4 regions of the Pseudomonas vanderleydeniana genome follow, and region 4 is predicted to be linked to each of the others. Evidence: predicted binding sites of a transcription regulator. Region 4 holds the regulator's gene; each other region holds the start of a gene.
What was found. Region 4 encodes FliA, which starts transcription of late flagellar genes. Its sites were predicted from a motif close to CTAAAGTTTNNNNNNNNNNNGCCGNTAA; they were not measured.
Positions count from the first base shown of each region.

Region 1: the regulator FliA is predicted to act here: its motif matches at 4,699-4,726, upstream of HU752_RS31645 (methyl-accepting chemotaxis protein).
Region 2: the regulator FliA is predicted to act here: its motif matches at 5,237-5,264, upstream of HU752_RS17615 (methyl-accepting chemotaxis protein).
Region 3: the regulator FliA is predicted to act here: its motif matches at 2,892-2,919, upstream of HU752_RS06050 (methyl-accepting chemotaxis protein).

Region 1 is NZ_CP077093.1:7,017,569-7,025,047, forward strand. It holds gene HU752_RS31635 (hypothetical protein) at 1-89, opposite strand, end outside; gene HU752_RS31640 (YifB family Mg chelatase-like AAA ATPase) at 418-1,911, shown strand; partial or broken gene HU752_RS32350 (magnesium chelatase subunit ChlI family protein) at 2,101-2,184, shown strand; gene HU752_RS31645 (methyl-accepting chemotaxis protein) at 2,615-4,591, opposite strand; gene HU752_RS31650 (LysR substrate-binding domain-containing protein) at 4,774-5,694, opposite strand; gene HU752_RS31655 (NorM family multidrug efflux MATE transporter) at 5,846-7,252, shown strand; gene HU752_RS31660 (putative bifunctional diguanylate cyclase/phosphodiesterase) at 7,419-7,479, opposite strand, start outside.
Region 2 is NZ_CP077093.1:3,910,725-3,918,203, forward strand. It holds gene HU752_RS17580 (MFS transporter) at 1-537, shown strand, start outside; gene HU752_RS17585 (alpha/beta hydrolase family protein) at 539-1,576, opposite strand; gene HU752_RS17590 (FMN-dependent NADH-azoreductase) at 1,824-2,435, opposite strand; gene HU752_RS17595 (LysR substrate-binding domain-containing protein) at 2,568-3,476, shown strand; gene HU752_RS17600 (MmcQ/YjbR family DNA-binding protein) at 3,488-3,832, shown strand; gene HU752_RS17605 (DUF1294 domain-containing protein) at 3,840-4,274, opposite strand; gene HU752_RS17610 (undecaprenyl-diphosphate phosphatase) at 4,271-5,098, opposite strand; gene HU752_RS17615 (methyl-accepting chemotaxis protein) at 5,388-7,022, shown strand; gene pnuC (nicotinamide riboside transporter PnuC) at 7,141-7,479, shown strand, end outside.
Region 3 is NZ_CP077093.1:1,356,102-1,363,580, reverse strand. It holds gene HU752_RS06060 (AraC family transcriptional regulator) at 1-527, shown strand, start outside; gene HU752_RS06055 (DedA family protein) at 624-1,235, shown strand; gene HU752_RS06050 (methyl-accepting chemotaxis protein) at 1,200-2,825, opposite strand; gene cyoE (heme o synthase) at 3,434-4,321, opposite strand; gene cyoD (cytochrome o ubiquinol oxidase subunit IV) at 4,332-4,661, opposite strand; gene HU752_RS06035 (cytochrome o ubiquinol oxidase subunit III) at 4,662-5,288, opposite strand; gene cyoB (cytochrome o ubiquinol oxidase subunit I) at 5,292-7,310, opposite strand; gene cyoA (ubiquinol oxidase subunit II) at 7,314-7,479, opposite strand, start outside.
Region 4 is NZ_CP077093.1:2,041,875-2,049,353, reverse strand. It holds gene HU752_RS09265 (flagellar motor protein) at 1-236, opposite strand, end outside; gene HU752_RS09260 (protein-glutamate methylesterase/protein-glutamine glutaminase) at 236-1,378, opposite strand; gene HU752_RS09255 (chemotaxis protein CheA) at 1,431-3,737, opposite strand; gene HU752_RS09250 (protein phosphatase CheZ) at 3,752-4,540, opposite strand; gene HU752_RS09245 (chemotaxis response regulator CheY) at 4,563-4,934, opposite strand; gene fliA (RNA polymerase sigma factor FliA) at 5,126-5,866, opposite strand; gene fleN (flagellar synthesis regulator FleN) at 5,863-6,696, opposite strand; gene flhF (flagellar biosynthesis GTPase FlhF) at 6,818-7,479, opposite strand, start outside.

The DNA.
Region 1 (7,479 bases), 2.1 Mb from region 4:
ACCATCGCCAAGTGGCGCGACATGTCGCGCAACTGTTCGGAGAATTCACAGCCACCAAATGAGCCGATTTCAGGGGGAAGTAATGTCACGCTGAAAAAGAAAAGCCCCCGCAAATGCGCGGGCCTTCTTTAATCCGGAATCACTTCTCTGCCCCTTGTGGGAGCCGGCTTGCTGCGGGCGGCCTTCCGACGATCCGCCGAAGGCGGCCATCCAGCAAAATCGCCAGGGACAGAAAGGACACCATCGCCAGCAAGCCGGCTCCTACAGGGAGTTGCGGTGGGCTCGCTGCCTCAGTGCTACAGGCATGGCGCCATTCAGAGGCGTTTTTTCTGGACACACAAAAGCGCTCAACCCTCCCCCTCACTCGTCTAGCCTTCCAGAAACGCAGTAAACCCGCCTCACGTTCAAGGAAAGAACATGTCCCTGGCCATCGTCCACAGCCGCGCCCAGGTCGGCGTGGAAGCCCCTGCCGTCACCGTCGAAACCCATCTCGCCAACGGCCTGCCGAGCCTGACCCTGGTCGGGCTGCCGGAAACTGCCGTGAAGGAAAGCAAGGACCGCGTACGCAGCGCGATCCTCAATTCGGCCCTCGATTTTCCCGCCCGACGCATCACCTTGAACCTCGCTCCGGCGGACCTGCCCAAAGATGGCGGACGCTTCGATCTCGCCATCGCCCTGGGCATCCTCGCCGCCAGCATCCAGGTGCCGGCGCTGACACTGGACAACATGGAGTGCCTGGGTGAACTGGCCCTGTCCGGTGCCATCCGCCCGGTACAAGGCGTGTTGCCCGCCGCACTGGCCGCCCGCGCGGCCGGACGCACATTGGTGGTGCCATTGGCCAATGCCGAAGAGGCCTCGCTGGCCTGCGGGCTGACGGTGATTGCCGTCGACCACCTGCTGCAACTGGTCGCCCATCTCAATGGCCATGCGCCGATCAAGCCGTTCGAATCCAACGGCCTGCTGCACCAGGCCAAGCCCTACCCAGACCTGAGTGACGTACAGGGCCAACTCGCCGCCAAGCGTGCCTTGCTGATTGCCGCTGCCGGCGCGCACAACCTCCTGTTCAGCGGCCCACCGGGTACGGGCAAGACGCTGCTGGCCAGCCGGCTGCCCGGGCTGTTGCCGCCATTGGATGAGCATGAGGCGCTGGAAGTGGCGGCGATCCAGTCGGTTGCCAGTCATGTGCCGCTGAGCAATTGGCCGCAGCGGCCGTTTCGCCAACCCCACCACTCCGCCTCCGGGCCGGCGCTGGTGGGTGGCGGGTCGCGGCCGCGTCCCGGCGAGATCACCCTCGCCCATCACGGCGTGCTGTTTCTCGACGAGCTGCCGGAGTTCGATCGCAAGGTCCTGGAAGTACTGCGCGAGCCATTGGAGTCGGGCCATATCATCATTTCCCGCGCCCGCGACCGGGTGCGTTTTCCGGCACGCTTCCAGTTGGTGGCGGCGATGAATCCGTGCCCCTGTGGATATCTTGGCGACCCGACCAACCTTTGCCGCTGCACGCCGGAACAGATCCAGCGCTATCGCAACAAGCTGTCGGGCCCGCTGCTGGACCGTATCGACCTGCACCTGACCGTAGCCCGTGAGGCCACGGCGTTGAACCCGGTGAAGGAGCCGGGAAACACTACGGCCAAGGCGGCCGAGCGGGTTGCAGAAGCCCGCCTGCGCCAGCAGCAACGCCAGGGCTGCGCCAACGCCTTTCTCGATCTGGAGGGTTTGCGCCAGCACTGCAAGTTATCCACAGCCGATGAAACCTGGCTGGAGACAGCCTGCGAGCGCCTGACCCTGTCGCTGCGGGCCGCGCATCGGTTGCTGAAGGTGGCAAGGACGTTGGCAGATCTGGAGCAGGTGGAGATGATCAGCCGGGAGCATCTGGCCGAGGCGTTGCAGTATCGGCCCAGTAGCGCCTGATATATCGCGGAGAGGTTGAGGGCCTATTCGCGGCGGTTCGGCGCCCCGACAAGCCCTGCTCCAGTCATTGGTTGTTGATGATCGTTCCCACGCTCCGCGTGGAAACGCAGCCCGTAACGCTCGGCGTCGCAAGAACGGACGCCGAGCGTCCTGGGAGGCATTCCCACGCCGAGCGTGGGAACGATCGAAACGTTGGCGGATCTGGAGCGGGTGGAGGGGATCAGCCGTGAGCATCTGGCCGAGGCGTTGCAGTATCGGCCCAGTAGCGCCTGATATATCGCGGAGAGGTTGAGGGCCTATTCGCGGCGATTCGGCGCCCCGACAAGCCCTGCTCCAGTCATTGGTTGTTGATGATCGTTCCCACGCTCCGCGTGGAAACGCAGCCCGTGACGCTCGGCGTCGCAAGAACGGACGCCGAGCGTCCTGGGAGGCATTCCCACGCCGAGCGTGGGAACGATCGAAACGTTGGCGGATCTGGGGCGGGTGGAGGGGATCAGCCGTGAGCATCTGGCCGAGGCGTTGCAGTATCGGCCCAGTAGTGCCTGATATGGCCGGGATAATGGCTAGTACTGCGGTGAAGTTGAGGGACTATTCGCGGGCAAGCCACGCTCCTACAGTGCCGAGTCGTATACAGGGTCCATGTACGACTCGGTACTGTAGGAGCGTGGCTTGCCCGCGAATGGATCTAAAGACCGGCACCGCCTCAACGGAACCGATCAACCTCCTGTCGCAACTCCGCCGCCAGCGTTTCCAGCTCACGCGCGGTCTGCGCCAGGTTGGACACCACTTCGCGCTGTTCGCTGTTGGCCAGGGCGATGCTCTGCAGGTTGCTGCTGAGCAGGGTCGCGGTGCTGCTCTGCTCTTGGGTGGCGGTGGTGATAGCAGCGAATTGCTGGCCGGCCGAACGGCTCTGTTCGTCGATGCGCTGCAATGCCGAGGCGACGTTGGCGTTACGCGACAGGCCTTCCTGCATCAACGCGTTGCCCTGCTCCATGGTCTGGATGGCGTGACCGGTTTCCTGCTGGATGCTGTGGATCATGCTGGAAATCTCGTCCGTCGCCTCGCGGGTGCGGCCCGCCAGGCTGCGTACCTCATCGGCGACCACGGCGAAACCACGGCCCTGTTCTCCGGCACGGGCGGCTTCGATGGCAGCGTTGAGCGCCAGCAGGTTGGTCTGTTCGGCAATCGAGGTGATCACGCCGACGATGCCGCCGATTTCCTGGGAACGCTGGCCCAGGGTGTTGATCACGGTCGCCGTGCTGCCCAGCGCAGCGGCGATCTGCTCCAGGGACGAGGACGCCTCTTCCATCGAACTGCGACCGATACGCGTCTGCTGGGCGTTTTCCTGGGCCAGGCGCTCGGTGTTGCTCATGTTGTCGGCGATGTTCAGCGAGGTGGCACTGAACTCCTCGACCGCGCCGGCCATGCTGGTGATTTCACCGGACTGCTGTTCCATGCCTTCGTAGGCCCCGCTCGACAGGCCGGACAAGGCCTGGGCACGACCGTTGACCTCCTGGGCGGCCTTGCGGATGTGTTCGACCATGGTCGACAGCGCCTGGCCCATCTGGTTGAAGCTGCCAGCCAGCTGGCCGATCTCGTCGTGGCTCGACACGTTGAGCCGCACGCTCAGGTCGCCGGCCCCCAGGGCCTGCGCCTGGTGCACCAGGTCACCGAGTGGACGCAGCTTGCTGCGCAGCAGCCAGACCGCCGCGCCGACTGCCAGCAACATCGCCAGCAGGCTGCCGAACACCAGGCGAATGCCGACGCTCCAGGTCACCTCGCTGATCTCGGCCTTGGGCATGCTCGCCACCACCGACCACGGGCCGTCCTCGAAAGGTACCGCGACGCTGTAGACGTCATCGCCCTTGTCGCTCCAGAAGCGCCCCTGGCCCGGCTGCTTCGCCAGGTCGGCGATCACCTTGGCCGCCTGCTCGGGATCATTCACCTGGGCGGGCGCGACCAGCCAGCGCTTCTGCTCGTCGAGCAGCGCCAGGGAGCCGGTGGTACCGATGCGGAAACGCTTGAGGTTGTCGAACTGCGCCTTCTGCGCATCGGTGTAGTCGAAGCCGACGAACAGCACCGCGAACACCTTGCCGCTGCTGTCACGCACCGGGGTGTACTGGGTCATGTAGTAGCGGTCGAAAAGCAACGCACGGCCGACATAGCTCTGGCCCGCCATCAGCCTGGCGTAGGCCGGGTGCTGGTGGTCAAGCAGGGTGCCGATGGCACGGCTGCCGTCCTGCTTGGTCAGGGAGGTGCTGACGCGGATGAAGTCCTCGCCGCTGCGTACGAACAGGGTCGCGACACCGGCGGTCATCTGCTTGAAGTCGTCGACTTCGGTGAAGTCGTTGTTGAGCAGCTTGTCGCGCAGGTACAGGCTCGGGGCCTGGGTACCGGCCACGCTGACCAGCTCATCGGTGCGCGCGCTCAAGCCGCTGCTGAAGCGCTTCTCGAACAGCCCGCTGAGGCGCTGGGTGCTTTCGCGCAGGGTGCCGTGGAAGGTATTCAACTGGTCGGCGAGCAGGCGTGCTTCGCTGGCCAAATGCTCTTCGCGGGTATCGAGGTTGGCCGAGTCCAGCGAACGCAGGGCGAATACGGTACTGCCGCTGATCACCACCGCCAGGATGACGGAAAGCGCAAGACCGAGTTGCGTGGCGATGCGAGCACGGGGTTGAGGCATGAACAGCTCCTGACCGAGTAGCCGGGTCATCCTTATCCCATGGCGCTACCCGGTTTTTTCAAGTTGAGTCGTGAGAGGCCTTTCTGAACGAAGGTTCCATGTCGCTACAGTCGGCTGCTCATACAGATACTTGAGCAAATCGGAGGGATATTTGCCAGAAATCTGACCGAAGGATTACGCATTCAACCCAACCGCTCGACCCGGGGCAGTTCCATGGCCGCGACTTCGCCCTGCAGGAAGTCGCTCAACCGACGCAGGCGTTCTCCACCGGGGCGGGTTTTCGGCCATACCAGGTAGTACTTTTCGCCGCTGGCCACGGCGGTCGGCCAGGGCAGGCTGAGGCGTCCCTGGGCGACGTCCTCGGCGACCATCAGCAGGTCGCCCATGGACACGCCATAACCCCGGGCCGCGGCAATCATCCCCAGCTCCAGGGTGTCGAACACCTGCCCACCCTTGAGGGACACCCGCTCGGACAGGCCCATGCGCTCCAGCCAGTTGCGCCAGTCGCGCCGGTCCGGCGTCGGGTGCAGCAGCTCGGTGGCGGCCAGGCGTTCGACATCCCACGGCTGGTCATTGAGCAGGGTGGGCGCGCCAACCGGGATCAGCCACTCGGAAAACAGGTAGCTGGACTCCCAATCCGGCGGGAAATGCCCGTTGCTGAGCAACACCGCGCAATCGAACGGCTCCTGGTTGAAATCGACGTTGTCGACGTCCATCCAGGCACTGGTCAGCTGTACCTCGTTGCCTTTCTGCAAGTGTCGGAAGCGGCTGATACGCGCCAGCAGCCAGCGCATGGTCAGCGTCGACGGCGCCTTCATGCGCAGGATGTCATCTTCGGCGCGCAGGGTATCGCAGGCCCGCTCCAGCGCGCCGAAGCCCTCGCGAATCCCCGGCAACAGCAACCGCGCGGCCTCGGTCAGTTGCAGGTTGCGACCGTTGCGCTGAAACAGCCGGCAGGCGAAATGATCCTCCAGGGTGCGGATGTGCCGGCTCACCGCGCTCTGGGTGATAGACAGTTCTTCCGCTGCCCGGGTGAACGAGCTGTAGCGCGCCGCCGCCTCGAAGGCGCGCAGGGCATAGAGCGGGGGCAGGCGACGGGACATGAGTGACCTTCCGGGAACGGGATGGAACAGCACCTGGCAGAAATGGCTGCATGAGTTTTTATCATGCGAGCAATCGTTTTTATCCCTTTGTGCAAAGCCGTGCAAGCGCCGAGAATCAGTCCTTTAACCCTTCTGTCACTCTGAGAGTCCGATGATCATGCAGCATCCAGCACGTACCGAACTCTGGGCCATCCTGCGGCTGTCGGGGCCGTTGATCGCCTCGCAGTTGGCGCACATGCTCATGGTGCTGACCGACACCCTGATGATGGCCCGGCTCAGCCCCGAGGCCCTGGCCGGTGGTGGCCTCGGCGCGGCGAGCTATTCGTTCGTGTCGATCTTCTGCCTCGGGGTGATTGCCGCGGTCGGCACGCTGGTCGCCATCCGCCATGGCGCCGGCGACACCGAAGGCGTCACCCGCCTGGCCCAGGCCGGGCTCTGGCTGGCCTGGGCCATGGCACTGGGCGCCGGCCTGCTGCTGTGGAACCTCAAGCCGATCCTGCTGCTGTTCGGCCAGAAACCCGCCAACGTGCAGGCCGCCGGCCAGTTCCTGATGGTGCTGCCATTCGCCCTGCCCGGCTACCTGAGCTTCATGGCCCTGCGCGGCTTCACCAGTGCGCTGGGGCGGGCTACGCCGGTGATGGTGATCAGCCTCTGCGGCACCGTGGCCAACTTCCTGCTCAACTATGCCTTGATCACCGGGATGTTCGGCCTGCCCCACCTGGGCCTGACCGGGATCGGCCTGGTCACGGCGATCGTCGCCAACTGCATGGCACTGGCCCTGGCCTGGTACATCCGGCGGAATGCGGCATACCGCGACTACCCCTTGCTGAAGGGCCTGTCACGGCCGAACTGGCAGTACCTGCGTGAGCTGTGGCGGCTGGGCCTGCCGATTGGCGGGACCTATGCCGTGGAAGTCGGACTGTTCGCCTTCGCGGCCCTGTGCATGGGCACCATGGGCAGCACGCAACTGGCGGCGCACCAGATCGCCCTGCAAATCGTCTCGGTGGCGTTCATGATTCCAGCGGGGATTTCCTACGCGATCACCCTGCGCATCGGCCAGCACTACGGGGCCGGGCAACTGCTGGACGCGCGGCGGGCCGGACGGGTCGGCATCGCCTTCGGCGCGGCGATCATGCTGGCCTTCGCCATGTTGTTCTGGCTGGCGCCGAACGCGTTGATCGGGCTGTTCCTGGACCACAACGACCCGGCCTTCCGCCCGGTGATCGAGCTGGCCGTCAGCCTGCTGGCGGTGGCCGCCTGGTTCGAGCTGTTCGACGGCACCCAGACCATCGCCATGGGCGCGATCCGCGGGCTCAAGGATGCCAAGACCACCTTCCTGGTCGGGCTCGGCTGCTACTGGCTGATCGGTGCGCCGTCGGCCTGGCTGCTGGCGTTCAACCTTGGCTGGGGGCCGACCGGGGTCTGGTGGGGGTTGGCGTTGGGGCTGGCGTGTGCGGCAATCGGCCTGACGCTGGCGTTCGAATGGCGGATGAAGCGGATGCTGGGCAAAGGCGAGAAGAATGCATCGGCTCAAGCGGCCATGAACGCCTCCCCTTAGGGCCAGGATCATGTGGGAGACGGCCGGGCGGCTCCCACAGTGACCGCGCCAGGCTCGGGAGGCCGCGCGCTGTAGGAGCGTGGTTTGCCCGCGAAGCTTTTTGTGCCCCCAAGGGCCTCTTCGCGGGCAAGCCCGCTCCTACAGGAAGGTTGTTGCATCCATGCGTTCAGCAGACGGCCTGGATCGCCGGCTGGCTGGCGCAGGAAGTCAGGTACTGGGCCAGCTCC
Region 2 (7,479 bases), 1.9 Mb from region 4:
ATTGCGCCCTACGGCACGAGCCTGACCCTGGCCTCCATCGGCTATGGCACGCTGACCACCTTCATCACCCTCTTCTACCTCAGCCGGGGCTGGACCGGCGCCGCCTACTGCCTGACCGTATTTGGCAGCTGTTTCATCCTGGCGCGACTGTTCTTCATCGGCACCATCAACCGTTTTGGTGGCTTCAAGGTGGCCATGGCCTGCATGAGCATCGAAACCCTCGGCCTGACCCTGCTCTGGCTCTCGCCCTCCACCGGCGTCGCCCTGGCCGGCGCGGGCCTCGCGGGTTTTGGCTTGTCGCTGGTGTATCCGGCCATCGGCGTGGAAGCCATCCGGCAGGTGCCAACCAGCAGTCGCGGGGCGGGGCTGAGCGCCTATGCGGTGTTTTTCGATCTGGCACTGGCGATTGCCGGCCCACTCATGGGCGCGGTCGCGCTGAACCTGGGATATGCGTGGATTTTCTGCTGCGCGGCCGTGCTGTCGATCATCGGCCTGTCGGTCACCGTGTTGCTGGCACGGCGCCCGACAGCCCAGTGAATCACTGATCGGCGGTTTGCAGGCCGCCGCGATTCGGCACGTTCAGGGTCTTGCTGAAGAAGCGCCCGGCCTCGGAGATCAGGTCGCGATGAATATCCGCCCGATTGACACCTTCCGGGTCGGTGCATAGCCCCGGCGTGGCATGCAATTGTTCTTCGCTGCAGGGCGCCATGAACACGAAGTGCCCGGCGCCGGCAATCAGCTTGAACTGCGGTGCCACCGGCAGCTTGCGGGCCAGGGCGGCGGCATTCTTGTCGGGGAACACCAGCTTGTCGCCGTCCCCACTGTACATCAGCACCGGCACGTGCACGTCGGCCAGCGTATGGCGACCGAACATCAGGCCCAGCGGTGCCATCAGCATCAATGCGTGTACCCGTGGATCGGAAACCGGCTGCAGGTCGTCGCGGTCGACGATCAACTCACCCTTGGTGGTGCAGGCATCCTTGTCGTCCGGGCGTTCCTGGCAGTAACGCCGCAGGCGATCGAGGTTCGGTTGTGCACCAGAAAGTATCAGCGCAGTCTCGCCCCCGGCGGAGTAGCCAATCACCCCGACCTGCTCGGCTTCCACGAATGGCGAGAGCATCGGATCGCCCAGGGTCGCGGTGATCGCTTCGGAGATCTGCATGGGGCGGCCATAGAGGTTGCTCAAGGTGCCCAGGCGGCTGTGATCCTTGTAGTTGTCGCCAGGATGCAGCACCGCCACCACGACGAAACCCTTGCGTGCCAGCGAGGTTGCCAGGTCGTGCAGGGCCAGCGGCGTGCCGGTGTTGCCGTGGGACAGCATCAGCAGCGGATAACGACCGATGGCAATCCGCGCATCCTCGCTGGCCTGGATGGTGTAGCCACCGATCTTGCTCCACTGCTCGCGACCGGTGGAAGGATAGAAGGCAATCGCCTTCATCGGCTGCAAGTCCAGGGGATCGAGAAACGTCAGGCGATGAAAGCCCACGCTCCAGTGAGCCGCAGGGGCTGGAGCCGCCTGCACCGTCGTGAAGCCCGTTGCCAGGCAGATCAGTAATACTGCACAAAGACGCATCATGGGGATGCCCACCTTTGCTGAGTAATTAGCACACCAAAATCTCTGTCATTCCTTGAAACTGAAGCACAACATCGGGCTTCGACTGGCTTTCGCAGTTTTCCAGAGCGCCTATGCCCTGGCGTATTGCATAAGGCGCGCCAAATTGCGCCCAACCCATGCAAAAAACTCCGTACCCGATCATTCATCATGATCAGAGTACAGAGTTTAGTGTTTGTTACCGCAAGTTTCTTGCGCGTTTACAAAAGCTTTACGCGGCAGCGAACAAGGTGTCGCTGATCAGTGCCTGAGCGTCGCTCATGGACTTGGCACGAACCTCTTCACCGTAGCCCAGGCCGTGGGCACGGACGAACTCGATGTCGGTGATGCCGAGGAAACCGAACAGTACTTTCAGGTAGTCTTCATGGCCGACACCGGTCGGCAGGCCCACATGCAGGCCACCGGAAGTCGAAACGATCACGACCTTCTTGCCACCGGCCAGGCCTTCAGGGCCATTCTCGGTGTAGCGGAAAGTCTTGCCGGCCACGGCGATGCGGTCGATCCAGGCCTTCAGTTGGCTAGGCACGCTGAAGTTGTACATCGGCGCGGCGATGACGATGGCATCGGCGGCCAGGAACTCTTCCAGGGTCGCGGCGCTGAGCTCGGCTTCGTGACGCTGGGCGGCATCACGCAGTTCGGCAGCGGTACCACCGGCAGCCAGGGTCAGGCTGGAGAAGTGGCTGATGGCATCATTGGCCAGGTCACGGTAGGTCACCACGCTCGAAGGTTCGGCGGCCTGCCAGGCCTTGACCACGCTTTGGCTCAGTTGGCGCGAAGCCGAGTGGTCACCCAGGATGCTGGAATCGATGTGCAAGAGTTTCATGTCGGTTCTCCAAGTGAGGATCGCCACTTGGCGATCAAGATGGGATAATCCTACTTGCGAACTCAATAAATGATTAGCCGCTCTAAATGCGATAGATTGTCCCATTAATAGAACGACCGGAATGTTCACACCATGCAGGATCTCAACGATCTCTATTACTTCGCCAAGGTCGTGGAAGCCGGTGGTTTCGCGGCGGCCGGCCGTCTGCTGGGGATTCCCAAGTCGCGCCTGTCGCGACGGATTGCCGAGCTGGAAGAACGCCTCGGCGCCCGCCTGCTGCAACGTACCACGCGACAACTGAAACTGACCGCCGTCGGCGAACGCTACCTGCGCCATTGCCAGGCCATGCTGCTGGAGGCGGAAATGGCCGATGAGGCCGTCGCCAGCATGTCCAGCGAGCCCCGCGGGCGGTTGCGGGTATCCTGCCCGATCGGACTCGCCCAGGAATTCATGCCGCGGGTGATTGCCAGCTTCCTCGCGGCCCACCCGCTGGTGCAACTGGAAGTGGTGATGGTCAACCGCCGGGTCGACCTGGTCACGGAAGGCATCGACGTCGCCCTGCGCGTACGTGAACATGGCGACGAAGACCCGTCGCTGGTCACCCGTCGACTGCGTCAGGCGCAGACTTTCATGCTCGCCACCCCGGCCTTCCTGCAACAGCACCCGATCGACAGCCTCGAGGACCTGATGAAGGCCCCTGCCCTCGGCGCCCTGGAAGCCGATCGCCAGGTCCACCTCAGCCTGCTGGACGAACGCGGACAGAAGCGCGATCTGGCGCTCGAGGCCCGGCTGGGCGTGGATGATTTCATCGTGCGCAAGGCCTGTGCCTCGGCCGGACTGGGCTTCACGGTACTGCCCATGCTCTACTGCGAGGAAGAACTGGCCAATGGCACCTTCGTGCGCATCCTGCCCGAGTGGTCGCTACCGGGGGGCTGGTTGCAGGCCGTCTACCCGCATAGGCGTGGGTTGCTGCCAGCGGTACGGGCCTGGATCGATCACCTGGCCGAAGCCTTCAGGGAATGTGGAGACAGAGCACTATGAAAGGATCCAGCATGAACCAGGAAGCCGTCGCGCGCTTCTGCCTTGACCTGCCAGGAGCCCGGGAAGACTACAAGTGGGGTGGCGTCCGGGTGTTCTCGGTTGCCGGAAGCAAGATGTTCGCCCTGCTCAATCTCAGCGGCGACACGTTGTCGTTCAAGGTCGACAAGGAGCTGTTCCTCGGTCATGTCGATCGTCCGGGCATCCGTCCCGCGCCCTATCTGGCACGGGCTTTCTGGATCAGCATGAACGCTCCCTACCCGCTGGGCGGCGAGGAACTGCAGGACCTGCTGCGCCGCTCCCACCAATTGGTGGTCGCCAAGCTGCCCAAGCGCAGCCAGGTTGGCCTGCTGCTGTAGCGCTGTCCTATAAAAAGGACAGGTGAGCCAGGGTGGCGTCGAGAAACAGCCGGTCGATCCAGAACACCTGGTGCACCAGCACAATCAGCCAGAACACCACCTGGAACGACAGCTTGCGGGTCTTGTGCCGAAAGGCCTGCTGGGCGATCAGCGCCCCGGGCCAGCCGCCCAGCAGTTCGACGCCATGCAGCACCTTTTCCGGGATGCGCCAGGCGTCATTGCGCGCCTTGCGCTTGTCGTCCCAATACAGAACGAACGCCAGCAGGCTGGCGATCCCATAGGCCCACAGTGGCCAACGGGTTCCCTCACCCAGCCACAGGCGCAACACACCGACGCCCGGCAAGACACACAGCAACAGCCCGACGACGAGCTTGAGCCGGAGCTGGCGGACCCGGCCAGTGGTGGCTGGCCGGGCGCCCTCGGCAGCGTTCGCCTTCCTCATCCCTTGGTCGACCAGTCGACCCAGCCGAATTGCCAGGTGGCGAGGATGACCAGGCCGAAGACGATCCGGTACCAGGCGAACGCCGCATAGCTGTGGCTGGCAATGAATTTCAGCAGGCCGCGCACGGCGATCATCGCGAACACGAAGGAGGTGACGAAGCCCACCGCGAACACCGGCAGGTCGGCCATCTGGAACTGGTGGCGGAAGCCGTAGGCGGAGTACACCGCGGCCGCGACCATGGTCGGCATGGCGAGGAAGAACGAGAACTCGGTGGCCGTCTTGCGCGACAGGCCGAACAGCAGGCCGCCAATGATGGTCGCGCCGGAACGGGAGGTCCCCGGGATCATCGCCAGACACTGGGCGAAACCGACCTTCAGCGCATCCTGCCAGCGAATGTCATCGACCGTTTCGGCGTGCACGGTGTGCTCGCGACGCTCGGCCCAGAGAATGATCACCCCGCCCACCACCAGTGCCGAGGCCACGGTGATCGGGTTGAACAGGTAGGTGGCGATCACCTCCTTGAACAATACGCCAAGAATCACCGCCGGCATGAAGGCCACCAGCAGGTTGAGCGTAAAGCGCTGGGCGCTGCGCTGCCGGGGCAGGTCCCGCACCACCGTGAAGATCTTCTGGCGAAACTCCCAGACCACCGCCAGGATCGCGGCGAGCTGGATGATGATGTTGAAGGCAATCGCCCGTTCACCGCCAAAACCGAGCAGATCCGCGACGATGATCTGGTGGCCGGTGCTGGAAATCGGCAGAAACTCCGTCAAGCCCTCGACAATACCCAATATCAGCGCCTGCGCGGCGGTCCAAAGATCCATCATTCCCCCTCAAGGACCGCTCCCGCGGATCCCTACAAAAATCGAAAGCGGCCGATCGCAAGATCGGCGATCCACCGGCAAGTCTGTTGCCCAGCCCGTCGGAAAACCGTGAAAAATGCCTGAAAAATCAAACATCAACTCAGGTTTGCCGAGATTGGGCCGAAATCCTATCAGACATGCCTGTTTATCGCTGCCTCGATAGTAGCCATAAGGAGGCTGTGCAACGCGGATAAAACCTGCTGCTATAAAGTCCCTGGCGACACAACAAGAAAAAAGGAACGGTGGTCTTATGAAAAGCTTGCGCAGCGTGTCGATCAGTCGACGCTTGTGGCTCATCCTGATCCTGGCGGTGGCGATGCTGCTGACCCAGGGGCTGCTGATGCTCAAGCAGACCCATGACAACCTCTACCAGGCCAAGGCGCAGAAGACCCAGCACGTGGTCCAGGCCGCCAGTGGCATCCTCGATTACTACCATGCCCAGGAAACTGCCGGTACGCTGAGCCGCGAAGCCGCGCAGAAACAGGCCATGAATGTGATACGCGGCTTGCGTTACGACCAGAACGACTATTTCTGGATCAACGACCTGCGGCCGGTCATGGTCATGCACGCGGCCAACCCCAAGCTCGAGGGGCAGGACCTGTCCGGCATCAAGGATCCCGATGGCTACGCACTGTTCAATGAAATGGTGGCCCTGGCCAAGGCCAAGGGCCGCGGCATGATCGACTATCGCTGGCCGAAGCCGGGGGCCAGCGCCCCGGTGCAGAAAACCTCCTATGTCCAGTTGTTCGAACCGTGGGGCTGGATCATCGGTTCGGGCGTCTATGTCGACGATGTGCAGGCCGAGTTCTATGGGCAGGTGCGCAATGCATCGATGATCGGCCTGGCGATTGCCGTGCTGCTCAGCGCCCTGGTCCTGCTGATCGGTCGCAGTATCCTTCATCCCTTGCAGGAGTCGGTCCACGCAATGGCCAACATCGCCAGTGGCGAAAGCGACCTGACCCGTACCCTCGATACCCACGGCCAGGACGAGGTGACCGAACTGGCCCGGCACTTCAACGCCTTCACCAGCAAGCTGCGCGGCGTGGTCAGCCAGTTGCAGGTTTCGGCCAGCGAGCTGGGGCAATCCTCCAGCGACCTGGGCAGCAGTGCCATTGAGTCGCAGTCGCGCAGCCAGCAGCAATCGCAGCAGATGGAGCTGGTGGCCACGGCGATCAACCAGGTCACCTACGGTGTACAGGATGTCGCCAAGAACGCCGAACAGGCCGCCAGTGAAGTACGTGATGCCGAAGGCCAGGCGCGCCAGGGCCAGTTGAACATCGACAATAGCCTGCAGCAGATCGACCAGTTGTCCGGCACCATCGCCCAGGCGGTCGAGGTGATCCGTACCCTGGCGGCGGAAAGCACCCAGATCGGCAGTGTCCTGGAAGTGATCCGCTCGATCGCCGAGCAGACCAACCTGCTCGCCCTGAACGCTGCCATCGAGGCTGCACGGGCCGGGGAGCAGGGACGCGGCTTTGCGGTAGTGGCCGACGAGGTGCGCCTGCTGGCTCAGCGCACGCAGCAGTCCACGGCCGAGATCCAGGCGATGATCGAACGCCTGCAGAACCACTCCGAGGCTGCGGTGAAAGTCATCGGCGACAGCAGCCGCGTCTCGCAACAGACCATCGAGCTGGCCGGGCTGGCTGGCGAAAGCCTGAATGCCATCAGCCAGGCACTGCGCAACCTCAACGGCCTCAACGCCTCGATTGCCAGCGCGACCCTGCAACAGGCTCACGTGGTCGAGGAAATCAACCAGAACGTCACCGAAGCGGCAGGACTGTCCCACAACACCGCCCTGGCAGCCGAACAGTCGAGCGCCGACAGTGACCGGCTCAAGGTCCTGAGCGAACAACTCAACGGATTGTTGCGCCAGTTCCGCATCTGAGGTGGGCATGGAGGGCCCTGTTCGAGATGAACCGGGCCCTAAAACCCGGCACCGCCCCTCCCTTCCCCTCCCCACTCTGGGTACAATCCGCCCTTTTCCTTGCGACCCAGAGGTTCCCATGTCCGGGCTTGAACTGTTTGCCGCTGCGCTCGGCGCGATTTCCGTCTGGCTGACGGTCCGGCAGAACCCCTGGTGCTGGCCCATTGGCCTGGTCATGGTGCTGCTCTACACCTGGATCTTCTTCGACGTGAAGCTCTACTCGGACATGCTGCTGCAAGTGGTCTACGCCGTGCTGCAACTCTATGGCTGGTGGCAATGGACCCGCGGCGGCGCCGTTCACCAGGGCCGCGAGGTCTCCAGCCTCGGTCCACAGGCCCTGCTCGCCGGGCTCGCCGTCGGTGCACTGGGTAGCCTGCTGCTCGGCGCGGCCATGGCCACCTGGACCGACGCTGCGCAG
Region 3 (7,479 bases), 690 kb from region 4:
TGCCACTTGATGCCGTGCCGATGATCGAAGGCACGCTGGACTGGCTGTTCGGCGAAGCCTTCGCCGAGCACTGCGGTCGCGAAGCGGTGATGAACCGCCTGTTCGAGCTGATGGTGATCCAGTTCCTGCGCCACATGATGGCCTACCACAGCATGACCACCGGGATGATGGCGGGCCTGGCCGACCTGCGCCTGGCCAAGGCCATGACCATGATGCACAACCATCCCGAACGGCCCTGGACCGTGGCCGAACTGGCGCAGGAGGCGAACATGTCGCGCGCCAGTTTCGCCGCGCACTTTCACCGGGTGGTCGGCCAGACGCCGGCGGACTATGTGCTCAGCTGGCGCGTCAGCCTGGCCCAGAAGCGCCTGCGCGAAGGGCGGCCGATCGCCCTGATTGCCGATGAGGTCGGCTACGAAAGCCCCTCGGCGCTGGCCCGGGCCTTCCGTCGCAAGATCGGCGAAAGCCCCCGCGAATGGCTGGGGCGTCAGTCGAACGAGCTGAAAGACACTGCCCAGCCGCTCTGAGACGGTTGCCGGGCACTTTCGCCCCGGCGGCCGATCAGACCCTACAAGGGCTCCGCCCGGCTGCCCATGGACTGCAACACGGATCGACTTGCGCCTATGTTCGAACACATCGACTTCACCTACCTGCTCGCCAGCTACGGCTATTGGGCGATCTTCATCGGCTGCCTGCTGGAAGGCGAAACCATCCTGATACTCGGCGGGGTGGCGGCACACCAGGGGGTGCTGCAACTGTGGACGGTGATTTTCTGGGCCAGCCTCGGCGGCATGCTCGGCGACCAGCTGCTGTTCTGGGCCGGACGCTTCTTCGGTGCCCGCCTGCTACCGCGTCTGCACCGCCAGCAGGCGGCGATCGACCGGGTGACCGGGCTGATCGTGCGGCACCCGCTGGTGTCGGTGTTTTCCGTGCGCTTTCTCTACGGCATGCGCCTGGTCGGCCCACTGGTGATCGGCGCCAGCGGCCTGTCGCCGCTGCGCTTCAGTCTGATCAATCTGTTCGGGGCGGTGGTCTGGGCCACTCTGTTCGCCTCCGGTGGCTATTGGGCCGGCGAGTTTCTCGAACAGGTGTTCGGTAACCTCAAGCCCTATCGCCTGCCCATCGCCGTCGGCGTGGTGCTGCTGATGGCCGGTATCGCCCTGGTCCGGCACCTGGTTGCCCGGCGCAAGGCGCGCCGGTCAGACGCGAAACTGCCCGACCATCCCACGCAGTGAGTTGGCCAGTTGCGCCAGCTCGTGGCTGGAGGCACTGGTCTGGTCGGCACCGGCCGCCGAACGCAGCGACAGGTCACGGATGTTCACCAGGTTGCGATCGACCTCACGGGCCACCTGGGCCTGCTCCTCGGCGGCGCTGGCAATCACCAGGTTGCGCTCATGGATCTGGCTCACCGAGGCCGTGATGGTCTTCAGCGCATCACCCGCGCGCTCGGCCAGGACCAGGGTGCTGGCAGCGCGCCGGGAGCTGGCCTGCATCGAATCCAGAGCCTGGGTCGAGCTGCTGCGCATGCCCTGCACCATCTGTTCGATTTCCTGGGTGGATTGCTGTGTCCGGTAGGCCAGGGCCCGGACCTCGTCGGCCACCACCGCGAAACCACGCCCGCTCTCACCGGCACGGGCCGCCTCGATGGCGGCGTTGAGGGCGAGCAGGTTGGTCTGCTCGGCAATCGCCCGGATCACATCGAGCACCTTGCCGATGTCCTGGGACTGGGCAGCCAGTGACTGCACCAGCTCACCGGTCTGCTCCACCTCGCCGGCCAGGGCATTGATCGCCTCGGCCGTTTCACTGACGCGCTCCTGGCCCAACTGGGCCGACTCACTGGATTCGCGGGTGGCTTCGGACGTGGACACGGCATTGCGCGCCACTTCTTCCACCGCAGCGGTCATTTCGTTGACCGCGGTGGCCGCCTGCTCGATTTCGTTGTTCTGCTGCTGCAGGTCACGGGTACTGTTGAGGGTCACCGCATTCAGTTCATCCGCCGCAGTTGCCAGTTGCACCGACGAACCGGTGATGCCCTGCAAGGTGTTGCGCAGCGTCTGCTGCATGGTCGCCAGCGACTCGAGCAGATGAGTCACCTCATCATTGCCACGCGCCTCGATATTCTGGGTCAGGTCGCCACGGGCGACGTTCTGCGCAGCGCCCAGCGCCTCGCCCAGCGGCTTGACGATGCTGCGGGTGAGCAACATCGCCAGGGCCACGGTGGCCAGGGCCGCCAGCACGATGAACAGGATGACGATGGTCCGCGAGTTGCTGTAATGCGCCTCGGACTTCACGCTTTCGGCCTCGACCCGCTTGCTGAACAGGTCGGCCAGGTCGTTCAGTTGCTTGCCGGAACCATCGACCACGGTCTTCATGTCCACCAGCAGCAGCTTGTTCAGGTCGTCCCGTCGCCCCTGCTCGGCCAGGGTGAACGATTGGGCGATGCCGGAACGGTAGGCGGCGAAGGTCGACTTGAACTGGTCGTACAACACCCGGGTCTCCGGGGTGGTCACCAGCTTGTCGTAGGCGACGATCTTCTCGCTCAGTTCCTTGTCGCGGGTATCCATCTGGGCGCGGTAGGTGGCGACGTTTTTCGGGTCCGGGTCCAGCGCCATGCGCAAGGAGATCGTCCGGATGCGCAGCATCAGCTCGCGAATCTCGTCACCCCCGCGAATACTCGGCAACCATTGGGTTTCTACCGCCACTTCACTGTCGCGGATACTCGACATTTTCTCCAGGGCGAAGAGGCCGAGGAAAGCCACGAGAACGGCAATCAGGGCAAACCCGAGCGCTGCGCGCGGCGCGATATTCATTTGGCGAAGAAGCATGGCGGCCTTTTTCCTGGGATGATCCGAAGTGAAGTAGCGTGGGCATGGCTGCCGACGGTTGGCATTCTATCGGCAAGTGATATGACAACTTGAAGTGCACTTCGGAAAATAGCAGGTGCCGGCAATCACCGCTGGACAACCAGGCAATCCACGCCGGAATGGCCGAAGGCCGGCTTGCCCGCCCCGACCGCTCTAGGGCGCCCTTTACCCGGCAGCCGTCACGATCGAGTGCTGGTAATGGATGAATGAAACGTCACTTTTCCACAGGCAACAAAAAACCCGCCTAAGCGGGTTCTTTGTTGCCCATCACGACTCCTGTCATCGACCGTCCTGGTCCGGGCCTGTCGTCCCTGAAGCTGTACACATCCTTGCGCAGCAGCAGTAGGTGTAGATTAAGCCTACCCGGGAATCGTCAACAGAGGAGATCACTGCCAGCGCGTGTAAGCCTTTCGCCATACCTCTGCGCTGTTCGCGAGCATGGGAGGCATTGGGCCTGCACCCATGCCCCACCCGGTCGGTCTACTGATCCCCTCCAGGCGGCCCGCTGGCAGACAAAAAAAAGCCCCGCTCTTCTCTCGAAGGCGGGGCTTTTCCGTCATGCGGGTCACTCAGTGCGCATAAGTCAGCAACAACTCGGTCGGCACTTTGAAATCCAGGGACATCATCACGCTCAGGGCGGTAATGGTGAAGATCGAGAACACGAACAGCTTGCGTGCCCAGACCGTGTCATCCACCGCCTTGTAGCCGGTCCAGGCCATGTACAACCAGTACATGCCCATGGCGGCGGCCACTGCGAGGTAGCTCATGCCGGCATAGCCGCTGAAAGTCAGCATCAGCGTCGCTGCGACGAAAGCCAGGATGTAGAGCAGGATGTGCTTCTTGGCGACCACGATCCCGCGCTTCACTGGCAGCACCGGAATCGATGCGGCCAGGTAATCGTTGAAGCGGAAGATCGCGATGGCGTAGGAATGCGGCATCTGCCACAGGCTGAACATCACCAGCAGCGTCAATGCCGCCATGTCGAAGCTGTTGCTGACCGCAACGTAACCGATCACCGGTGGCATCGCCCCCGACAGACTGCCGATCAGCGTGCCGTGAACCGACTTGCGCTTGAAATACAGGCTGTAGAGGCCGACGTAGATGACGAAGCCGATTACCGCGAACAGCGCCGCCAACGGGTTGGCGACGCGATACAGCAAGGCCACGCCGGCGACGCCGAGGACGGTCGCGTAGACCAGCGCCAGCTTCAGGGAGATGAGGCCCTGGACCAGCACGCGGTTCTTGGTGCGCTCCATCTTCAGGTCGATGTCACGGTCGATGCAGTTGTTGAACACGCAACCGGACGCTACCACCAGCGAAGTGCCGATCATGGCCGCCAGGAAGATGGCCAGATCGACATGCCCCTTGGAGGCCAGGAAGAAACCACCCGCCACAGAAAGCACGTTACCGAAAATGATCCCCGGTTTGGTGATTTGGATAAAGTGCTTGAGCGACATCGGGTTTACCTCACTTCGCCATCATGACGGCGTGGATAGTGAACATGATCCACAGCGACAGACCTACCAGCAGGACGATCACCAGCGCCGCGAAAATGAACGCGATCACGTTGTTGCGTTGCGCGGCGGAGCGGTCCAGGTGCAGGAAGTACACCAGGTGCACCAGCACCTGGATCACTGCGAAGATCAGCACGATCCACAGGGTCGCGGCTTTGGGCAGCGACGGGTACATCACCAGGCCGAACGGGATGGCAGTCAGGATGATCGACAGGATGAAGCCGATCATGTAGGACTTCACGCTGCCATGGTTGGCATCACTGGAATGGTGTGCATTAGCCATTTACAGGGTCCCCATCAGGTAAACAACGGTGAATACGCAGATCCACACGACGTCCAGGAAGTGCCAGAACAGGCTCAGGCAGCTCAGGCGAGTGGTGTTGGTCGGCGTCAGGCCCTTTTTCCAGACCTGGTACATCATCACGGCCATCCAGATCAGGCCGCTGGTGACGTGCAGACCGTGGGTCCCGACCAGGGTGAAGAAACCGGACAGGAAGCCGCTGCGGTTAGGACCGTAGCCTTCTTCGATCAGCTTGTGGAATTCGTTGATTTCCATGCCGATGAAGCCCAGGCCGAACAGGAAGGTGATCGCCAACCAGCCCAGTACCTGGCCTTTCTTGCCCTTGAACAACGCCAGCATGGCGAAGCCGTAGGTGATCGAGCTGAGCAACAGGCAGGCGGTTTCGCCCAGCACGTATGGCAGCTCGAAGATGTCGTGGCCCGACGGGCCACCCGCTACGTTGTTAACCAGTACCGCGTACGCTGCGAAGATCGACGCAAACAGGATGCAGTCGGTCATCAGGTAGAGCCAGAAACCGAATACGGTCATCTCGCCCGAGTCGTGGTGGTGGTCATCGTGCCCATGGTCATGACCATGGGCGTGTCCAGCATGAGTCACTGCATTCGACATGGTTTAAGCCTTTTCCAACGAGGTTTCAACACGGGAGGCCGGAATCACCTTGGCCTCGACCAGCACCTTGTGCTGTTCGGCTTCGATGCGTTCGATGGTCTCTACCGGCACCATGTAGCCCTGGTCATCACGGGCAGCATGGATGATGAAATAGATCACGGTACCTGCGAGGCTGGCGATCGCCATCCACCAGATGTGCCAGATCATCGCGAAACCGAAGACGGTCAGCAGAGCACCCATGACCAGGCCGGTCGCGGTGTTGTTCGGCATGTGGATCGGCTGGTAACGCTTTGGCACGCTGTAGGCAGTACCGTTTTCCTTGGCTTCGGTGAACGCGTCGACAGCGTCGGCTTTCGGCAGTTCGGCGAAGTTGTAGAACGGAGGTGGCGACGAGGTCGACCATTCCAGGGTGTGGCCGTTCCATGGGTCGCCGGTCACGTCCAGGTTCTGCTTGCGATCACGTACGCTGACGTAGATCTGGATCAGCTGCGAAGCGATACCGAAGGCGATCAGGATCGCACCCACGAAGGCAACGTACAGGTACGGTACCCACTCAGGGTTGGTGGTGGCGTTCAGGCGACGGGTCATGCCCATGAAGCCCAGAGCGTAGAGCGGCATGAACGCAACGAAGAAGCCAGTGATCCAGAACCAGAATGCAGCCTTGCCCCAACCTTCATGCAGCTTGAAGCCGAAGGCTTTCGGGAACCAGAAGCTGAAGCCGGCGATGTAGCCGAATACCGCACCACCGATGATCACGTTGTGGAAGTGGGCAATAACGAACAGGCTGTTGTGCAGAACGAAGTCGGCACCTGGAACGGCCAGCAGAACGCCGGTCATGCCACCGATGGCGAAGGTCACCATGAAGCCCAGGGTCCACAGAACCTGGCTGGTGAAACGCAGGCGACCACGGTAGATGGTGAACAGCCAGTTGAACAGCTTCACCCCGGTCGGGATCGAGATCAGCATGGTCGCCAGGCCGAAGAAGGCGTTGACGTTCGCACCCGAACCCATGGTGAAGAAGTGGTGCAGCCAAACCATGAAACCCAGCACCGAGATCGCGCCGCTGGCGTAGATCATCGAGTGGTGGCCGAACAGTTTCTTGCCGGAGAAGGTCGAGATGACTTCGGAGAACACACCGAAAGCCGGCAGGATCAGGATGTAAACCTCGGGGTGACCCCAGGCCCAGAACAGGTTGACGTACATCATCGGGTTGCCGCCGAGTTCATTGGTGAACACGTGGAAATCCAGATAACGGTCGAGGGTCAGCAGTGCCAGGGTGGCGGTCAGGATCGGGAACGAAGCCACGATCAGGACGTTGGCCCAGGTGCAGGTCCAGGTGAAGATCGGCATGTCCATCAGTTTCATGCCAGGAGTACGCATCTTCAGTACGGTCGCCAGGAAGTTGACCCCGGTCAACGTCGTACCCAGACCCGATAGCTGCAGCGCCCAGATGTAGTAGTCCACACCCACGCCCGGACTGTATTGCAGCCCCGACAGCGGCGGATAGGCAACCCAACCGGTCTTGGCGAACTCGCCAACGCCCAGGGACAGGTTGATCAGCACCACGCCGGAAACCAGCAGCCAGAAGCTCAGGGAGTTCAGGAACGGGTAGGCAACGTCACGCGCACCGATCTGCAGCGGCACGACGATGTTCATCAGGCCGGTGAAGAATGGCATCGCCATGAAAATGATCATGATCACACCGTGGGCGGTGAAGATCTGGTCATAGTGGTGAGGAGGCAGGTAGCCAGGCGAACCCTCGGTGGCCATGGCCAGCTGGGAACGCATCATGATCGCGTCGGCGAAGCCGCGCAGCAGCATGACCATGGCGACGACGATGTACATCACGCCGATTTTCTTGTGGTCGACCGAAGTCAGCCACTCGGACCACAGGTAGGTCCACTTCTTGAAGTAGGTGATGGCCGCGAAGACCGCCAGGCCACCGATCGCGATCATGGCGAGTGTCACCATGACGATCGGTTCGTGGAACGGGACCGCGTCCCAACTTAATTTACCAAACATCGTTTACTCCTCTGCCCCGGCAGCTGAATGCGAACCTTCCGTTGCGGCCACTTCTTTCTTCTCGTGCTCGACCGGCTTGCCTGGTTTCATGCCTTCGTACTTGTCGACGATGATCTGGAACAGGTTCGGCGTGACGGAAGAATAAAGCTCGACCGGGTTGTCCTGGCTC
Region 4 (7,479 bases):
TCGATCCCCCCGGCGAGGTCGACCCGCGGCGGGAAGAAAATCCAGCCGAGAATCTGGATGGCGCGCTTGAAGGCACTCATCGGCGACTGCAGCAGGGCCGCGCCGATGGTCCCGCCGAGCACGATCAGCGCCGCCGGGCCGTTGGCCAGGGCACCGACATGGCCGCCTTCGAGGAAATTGCCGCCGATAATGGCGACAAACGCCATGATGATGCCGATGAGGCTCAACACATCCATCAGAGACAGGCCTCGACCAGGTGCTTGCCGATATCGTCCAGGCTGTACACGGCGTCGGCCAGGTCAGCCTTGACGATCGCCATCGGCATGCCATAGATCACACAGCTCGCCTCATCCTGGGCCCAGACCGCACTGCCGCCCTGCTTGAGCAGGCGCGCGCCTTCGCGACCGTCGGCGCCCATGCCGGTCAGCACCACCGCCAGAACTTTGTCACCGTAGGACTTGGCCGCGGAACCGAAGGTGATATCCACGCAGGGTTTGTAGTTCAGGCGCTCGTCACCCGGCAGGATTTTCACCGCGCCACGGGCGTCGACCATCATCTGCTTGCCCCCCGGGGCCAGCAGCGCCAGGCCCGGACGCAGGATGTCGCCATCCTCGGCTTCCTTGACGCTGATCCGGCACAACTTGTCCAGGCGCTCGGCAAAGGCCTTGGTGAACGCGGCCGGCATGTGCTGGATCAGCACGATCGGTGCCGGGAAGTTCGCCGGCAGTTGGGTCAGCACGCGCTGCAGGGCCACCGGACCGCCTGTCGAGGTGCCGATCGCCACCAGCTTGTAGGCCTTGCGTTTCGGCGTGCCGGACGTCGTTGCGGCCGCTGCCGGCGCACGGCTGGGCGGCGGCGGCACACTGCGGGTTGGAGCGGGTGCCGGGGCATGGCTGCTGGAAAAGCTGCTGGTGCCGGACGGCGCGCTCGGTGCCGCCGTGGGGTGCGGTGCCGGGGCGCTGTAGCTGCTGAAGCGACGGTTGCTGCGCGAGATGCTGTGAACCTTCTCGCACAGCAGTTGCTTGACCTTCTCGGGGTTGCGCGAGATGTCCTCGAAATTCTTCGGCAGGAAATCCACGGCCCCGGCATCCAGCGCGTCGAGGGTGACGCGGGCGCCTTCGTGGGTCAGGGAGGAAAACATCAACACCGGAGTCGGGCAGCGCTGCATGATGTGCCGCACTGCGGTGATGCCATCCATCATCGGCATCTCGTAGTCCATGGTGATCACGTCCGGCTTGAGCGCCAGCGCCTGATCAATGGCTTCCTTGCCGTTGGTCGCCGTACCGACGACCTGGATGCTCGTATCCGCCGAAAGAATTTCCGAGACGCGGCGGCGGAAAAAACCCGAGTCATCCACCACCAGGACCTTGACTACCATAAACACTCCGTTAGGCGCGGCGGCGGGCTCATGCCCTACCGCCGTGCCAGAATCAAATACGCCGTGCCGCGTAACGCTTGAGCATGCTCGGCACATCGAGAATCAGTGCGATGCGACCGTCACCGGTGATGGTGGCGCCCGACATGCCCGGGGTTCCCTGAAGCATCTTGCCCAGCGGCTTGATTACCACTTCCTCCTGGCCGACCAATTGATCGACGACAAAGCCGATGCGTTGGGTGCCAACGGAAAGGATCACCACGTGGCCCTCGCGCTGCTCTTCATGAGCTGCGGAACTGACCAGCCAGCGCTTGAGATAGAACAGCGGCAACGCCTTGTCCCGCACGATCACCACCTCCTGGCCGTCGACCACGTTGGTACGCGACAGGTCGAGGTGGAAGATCTCGTTGACGTTGACCAACGGGAAGGCGAAGGCCTGGTTGCCGAGCATGACCATCAGGGTCGGCATGATCGCCAGGGTCAGCGGGACCTTGATGACGATCTTCGAGCCCTTGCCCTTGGTCGAGTAGATATTGATGGTGCCGTTGAGCTGGGCGATCTTGGTCTTCACCACGTCCATGCCGACGCCACGGCCGGACACGTCGGAGATCTCGGTCTTGGTCGAGAAACCCGGGGCGAAGATCAGGTTGAAGCAGTCGGTCTCGCTCAGGCGATCCGCCGCATCCTTGTCCATCAGGCCCTTCTTCACGGCGATGCTGCGCAGCACGTCGGCGTCCATGCCCTTGCCGTCATCGGAGATCGACAGCAGGATGTGGTCGCCTTCCTGTTCGGCCGACAGGACCACACGGCCACTGCGCGGCTTGCCCATCGCCTCGCGGTCGGCCGGCTCTTCGATACCGTGGTCGACCGAGTTGCGCACCAAGTGGACCAGCGGGTCGGCCAGTGCCTCGACGAGGTTCTTGTCGAGGTCGGTTTCCTCACCCACCAGTTCCAGATTGATCTCTTTCTTCAACTGCCGGGCCAGGTCGCGAACCAGGCGCGGGAAGCGGCCGAAGACTTTCTTGATCGGCTGCATGCGGGTCTTCATCACCGCGGTCTGCAGGTCGGCAGTCACCACGTCGAGGTTGGACACCGCCTTGGACATGGCTTCGTCGCCGCTGTTCAGGCCCAGGCGGACCAGGCGGTTACGCACCAGCACCAGTTCGCCGACCATGTTCATGATCTCGTCCAGGCGCGCGGTATCGACCCGCACGGTGGTTTCCGCTTCGCTGGCCGCTGGCTTGTCGCCAGCGCCTCCCGCGGCTGGCGCTGGCGCGCGGGCCGGAGCCGGTGCAGCAGGCGCCGACGCGGCGGCCGGAGCTGGCGCCGCCTTGGCAGCTGGCGCGGGTGTTGCGGCAGCGGCGGCTGGCGCCTTGGCCGCCGGTGCGGCGGCCGGAGCGGCGGCAGCAGGCTTGGCCGCCACGGGAGCAGCGGCGGTCGCCGTCGCTGCCACGTCGGTGAACTTGCCCTTGCCATGCAGTTCGTCGAGCAGGGATTCGAATTCCTGGTCGGTGATCAGGTCACTGCCGGAGGCTCCTGTCACTTCCGCAGCCTGGGCGGCGGCAGCTGCAGTATCGATGCCTTCGACCTTGAAGGTCCCCTTGCCGTGCAACTGATCGAGCAGGGCTTCAAATTCGTCGTCGGTAATGTCGCCATTGTCAGGCTGTTCGGCGGCGGCATCGCCAGCCGGTGCCTGGGCCGAAGCGGCTACGGCATCGGGCGCGAACTGGCCCTTGCCGTGCAGCTGGTCGAGCAGCGACTCGAACTCGGCATCGGTAATTTCATCGCTCTCGGCCTCGCCTTCGGCGGCTGGCGCAGGCGCCTCGGCACCCCCGAGCGAGTCGAGCAACTGTTCGAATTCATTGTCGGTAATATCACCGGACGGGGTTTCAGCCACAGGCTCGACCACCGGTTCCGGCTCGGGCTCAGGTGCGGCAACCTCGGCCACCGGCGCCGGCGCGGATTCGGCTCCGGCGGGCTCGGCCAGGCGCGACAGGGCTGCCAGCAGCTCCGGCGTCGCCGGGGTGATCGCGCTGCGCTCACGGACCTGGCCAAACATGCCGTTGACCGCGTCGAGCGCTTCCAGGACCACGTCCATCAGCTCGGCGTCAACGCGACGCTCACCCTTGCGCAGGATGTCGAACACGTTCTCGGCGATGTGACAGCACTCCACCAGCTCGTTGAGCTGGAGGAAGCCGGCGCCCCCTTTTACAGTGTGAAAACCGCGAAAAATGGCATTGAGCAGGTCAGCATCGTCCGGTCGGCTTTCCAGCTCGACCAGTTGTTCGGACAGTTGCTCAAGAATCTCGCCGGCCTCAACCAGGAAATCCTGAAGGATCTCTTCATCGGCGCCGAAGCTCATGTGTATGGGTGCTCCTAGAATCCAAGGCTGGAAAGCAAATCGTCGACATCGTCCTGGCCGGACACAACGTCTTCACGTTTATCGGCATGAATCTGCGGACCTTCACCCTTTTCCATTTGTTTTTGTGGATCTTTTTGCGCAAGGATCGCTTCACGGTCATGTTCGATGCCGGCAAAGCGATCCACATGGCTGGCCATCAACACCAGCTTGAGCAGGTTGCTCTCGACCTCGGTGACCATCTGCGTGACACGCTTGATCACCTGGCCGGTCAGGTCCTGATAATCCTGGGCCAACAGGATATCGTTGAGTTCGCTCGAAACGGCCTGGGTTTCCTGCTCGCTACGCGTCAGGAAACTGTCGACACGCCGGGCCAGGGCACGGAATTCCTCGGCACCGACCTCGCGCCGCATGAACCGTCCCCAGTCGGCGCTCAGCGCCTTGGCCTCGTCATTCAGGCCATTGATCCGGGGGGTCGCACTCTCCACCAGGTCCATGGTGCGGTTGGCCGCGGCCTCGGTGAGCCTGACCACATAGGACAGGCGCTCGGTGGCATCGGTGATCTGCGAAACTTCCTCGGCCTGCGGCATGGTGGGATCGATCTGGAAATTGACGATCGCACTGTGCAGCTCGCGGGTCAGCTTGCCGACTTCCAGGTACAAGCCGCGGTCACGGGCCTGGTTCAGCTCATGGATCATTTGCACGGCGTCGCCGAAGCGGCCTTTCTCAAGGCTTTCGACCAGCTCACGAGCATGTTTTTTCAGGGTCGATTCAAAATCGCCCAGAGAGGATTCGTAGTGCTCCATAGCGCCCCCGTGGCGGACTTCATCAACCGATGCGTTCGAAGATCTTCTCGATCTTCTCTTTCAACGCCTGGGCCGTGAATGGTTTGACCACATAGCCGTTCACACCGGCCTGTGCGGCCTCGATGATCTGCTCGCGCTTGGCCTCGGCCGTCACCATCAGGACCGGCAGGTGCTTGAGCTTCTCGTCGGCACGTACGTGGCGCAGCAGATCGATGCCGGTCATGCCGGGCATGTTCCAGTCGGTGACCAGAAAGTCGATGCTGCCACTGTTCAGAACCGGAATGGCGGTAGTACCGTCATCGGCCTCGACAGTGTTGGTGAACCCGAGGTCACGCAACAGGTTCTTGATGATCCGCCGCATCGTTGAAAAGTCATCAACGATGAGGATTTTCATGTTCTTGTTCAATTCGACCTCCAAGCAGTCTTAAACGCGTTTCAGCACCTGGACGCGCTGTTAAATCAATTCGGCACAACACTCGACAAGGCTCTGTACCCTACTGCATGGAAACCACAACCGGCCGAGCCGCCGATACACCGTCACACGCTGCATCGGTCTCGTTCGCAGTGTCCCCACACACTGCCCCGTCAACGCGCTCGCCACTCTCCCAAACGCCCCCGCAAACGGGCTGCGCACTGGCTATGCAACTGGCTGACCCGTGACTCGCTGACCCCCAGGACCTCACCGATTTCCTTGAGGTTCAGCTCCTCGTCGTAGTACAGCGACAACACCAGCCGCTCACGCTCCGGCAAATTGGCAATCGCGTCCGCCAGTGCGGCCTGGAAGCGCTCATCCTCCAGATCGCGCGACGGTTCGAGATGAGCGCTCGCGCCATCCTCATGCAACCCTTCATGCTCGCCGTCCTGCAACAGGTCGTCGAAACTGAACAGGCGGCTGCCCAAGGTATCGTTCAAAATCCCGTAATAATCATCGAGACTCAACTGGAGTTCGGCTGCAACTTCATGATCTTTAGCGTCGCGACCGGTTTTCGCTTCAATTGCCCGGATTGCGTCGCTGACCATGCGGGTGTTGCGGTGTACCGAACGGGGTGCCCAGTCGCCCTTGCGGACCTCATCGAGCATCGCGCCACGGATGCGGATACCGGCATAGGTCTCGAAACTCGCACCCTTGCCCGAGTCGTATTTGGTCGAGACTTCGAGCAGGCCGATCATCCCGGCCTGGATCAGATCCTCGACCTGGACACTGGCCGGCAGCCTGGCCAGCAGGTGATAGGCGATACGCTTGACCAGCGGTGCGTAGCGCTCGATCAGTTCATACTGGCTGTCACGCGACGATTTGGAATACATGCGATAGCCACTTGCAGTCATAGCACGGGTCCCGCACTCGTTTGAAGTACCAGACGTTCGACGAAAAATTCCAGGTGCCCACGTGGGTTGGCGGGCAACGGCCAGGTGTCGACCTTCTGCGCGATGGCCTTGAACGCCAGAGCACATTTCGAACGCGGGAATGCCTCGTAGACCGCACGCTGCTTTTGCACGGCCTTGCGAACGCATTCATCGTAGGGAACGGCGCCGACGTATTGTAGGGCCACGTCAAGGAAGCGGTCCGTGACCTTGGTCAACTTGGCGAACAGGTTGCGGCCTTCCTGCGGGCTCTGGGCCATGTTGGCCAGCACGCGAAAACGGTTCATGCCGTAGTCGCGGTTGAGCAGCTTGATCAGCGCATAGGCGTCGGTGATCGAAGTCGGTTCGTCGCAGACCACCAGCAGCACTTCCTGGGCCGCACGCACGAAGCTGACTACCGAGTCACCAATACCCGCGGCGGTGTCGATCACCAGCACGTCGAGGTTGTCGCCGATATCGCTGAATGCCTGGATCAGGCCGGCATGCTGGGCCGGATTCAGGTTGACCATGGTCTGGGTGCCGGACGCCGCCGGCACGATACGGATTCCGCCAGGACCCTGCAGCAGCACATCGCGCAGCTCGCAGCGCCCTTCGATCACATCGGCCAGGGTCCGCTTCGGGGTCAGCCCCAGCAGAACGTCGACATTCGCCAGGCCCAGGTCGGCGTCCAGCAGCATGACGCGCCGGCCCAGCTCGGCCAGGGCCAGGGACAAGTTCACTGACACGTTAGTCTTCCCGACGCCACCCTTGCCGCCGGTCACCGCAATCACCTGTACGGGATGCATGCTACCCATGTTCTCTTCTTACCTTGTCTCGCGTAGACGGAAGGCCACATAACTGGCTGCGCGCTCCCGAAGGAAACTAATGCCTGGCAGACCATCGATGTAGATGCGTTGCAACGTCTTCATGGTTACCTCACCCCACTCGCTTGGAGGGGCTGTGGTAGATGTCAGCGAACATATCGGCCATGGCCTCTTCGCTGGGTTCTTCCTGCATTTGCACGCTGACCGCGCGGCTCACCAACTGGTGGCGACGAGGCAAATGCAGATCGTCCGGGATGCGTGGGCCATCGGTCAGGTAGGCCACCGGCAGTTCATGGCTGATGGCCAGGCTCAACACTTCGCCGAGGCTTGCCGTCTCGTCCAGCTTGGTCAGGATGCATCCGGCCAGGCCACAGCGCTTGTAGCTGTGGTAGGCGGCGGTGAGCACCTGCTTCTGGCTGGTGGTCGCCAGCACCAGGTAATTCTTCGCCTTGATCCCGCGGCCGGCCAGGCTTTCCAGCTGCATGCGCAAGGCCGGGTCACTGGCCTGCAGGCCAGCGGTATCGATCAGCACCACGCGCTTGCGCAGCAGCGGATCGAGGGCCTGGGCCAGGGATTGACCAGGATCGACATGGGTCACCGAGACGTTGAGAATCCGCCCCAGCGTCTTGAGCTGTTCCTGTGCACCGATGCGGAAGCTGTCCATGCTGACCAGTGCAATGTTCTGTGCGCCGTACTTGAGCACGTAGCGCGCGGCCAGCTTGGCCAGCGTGGTGGTCTTGCCCATGCCGGCCGGGCCGACCATGGCAATCACCC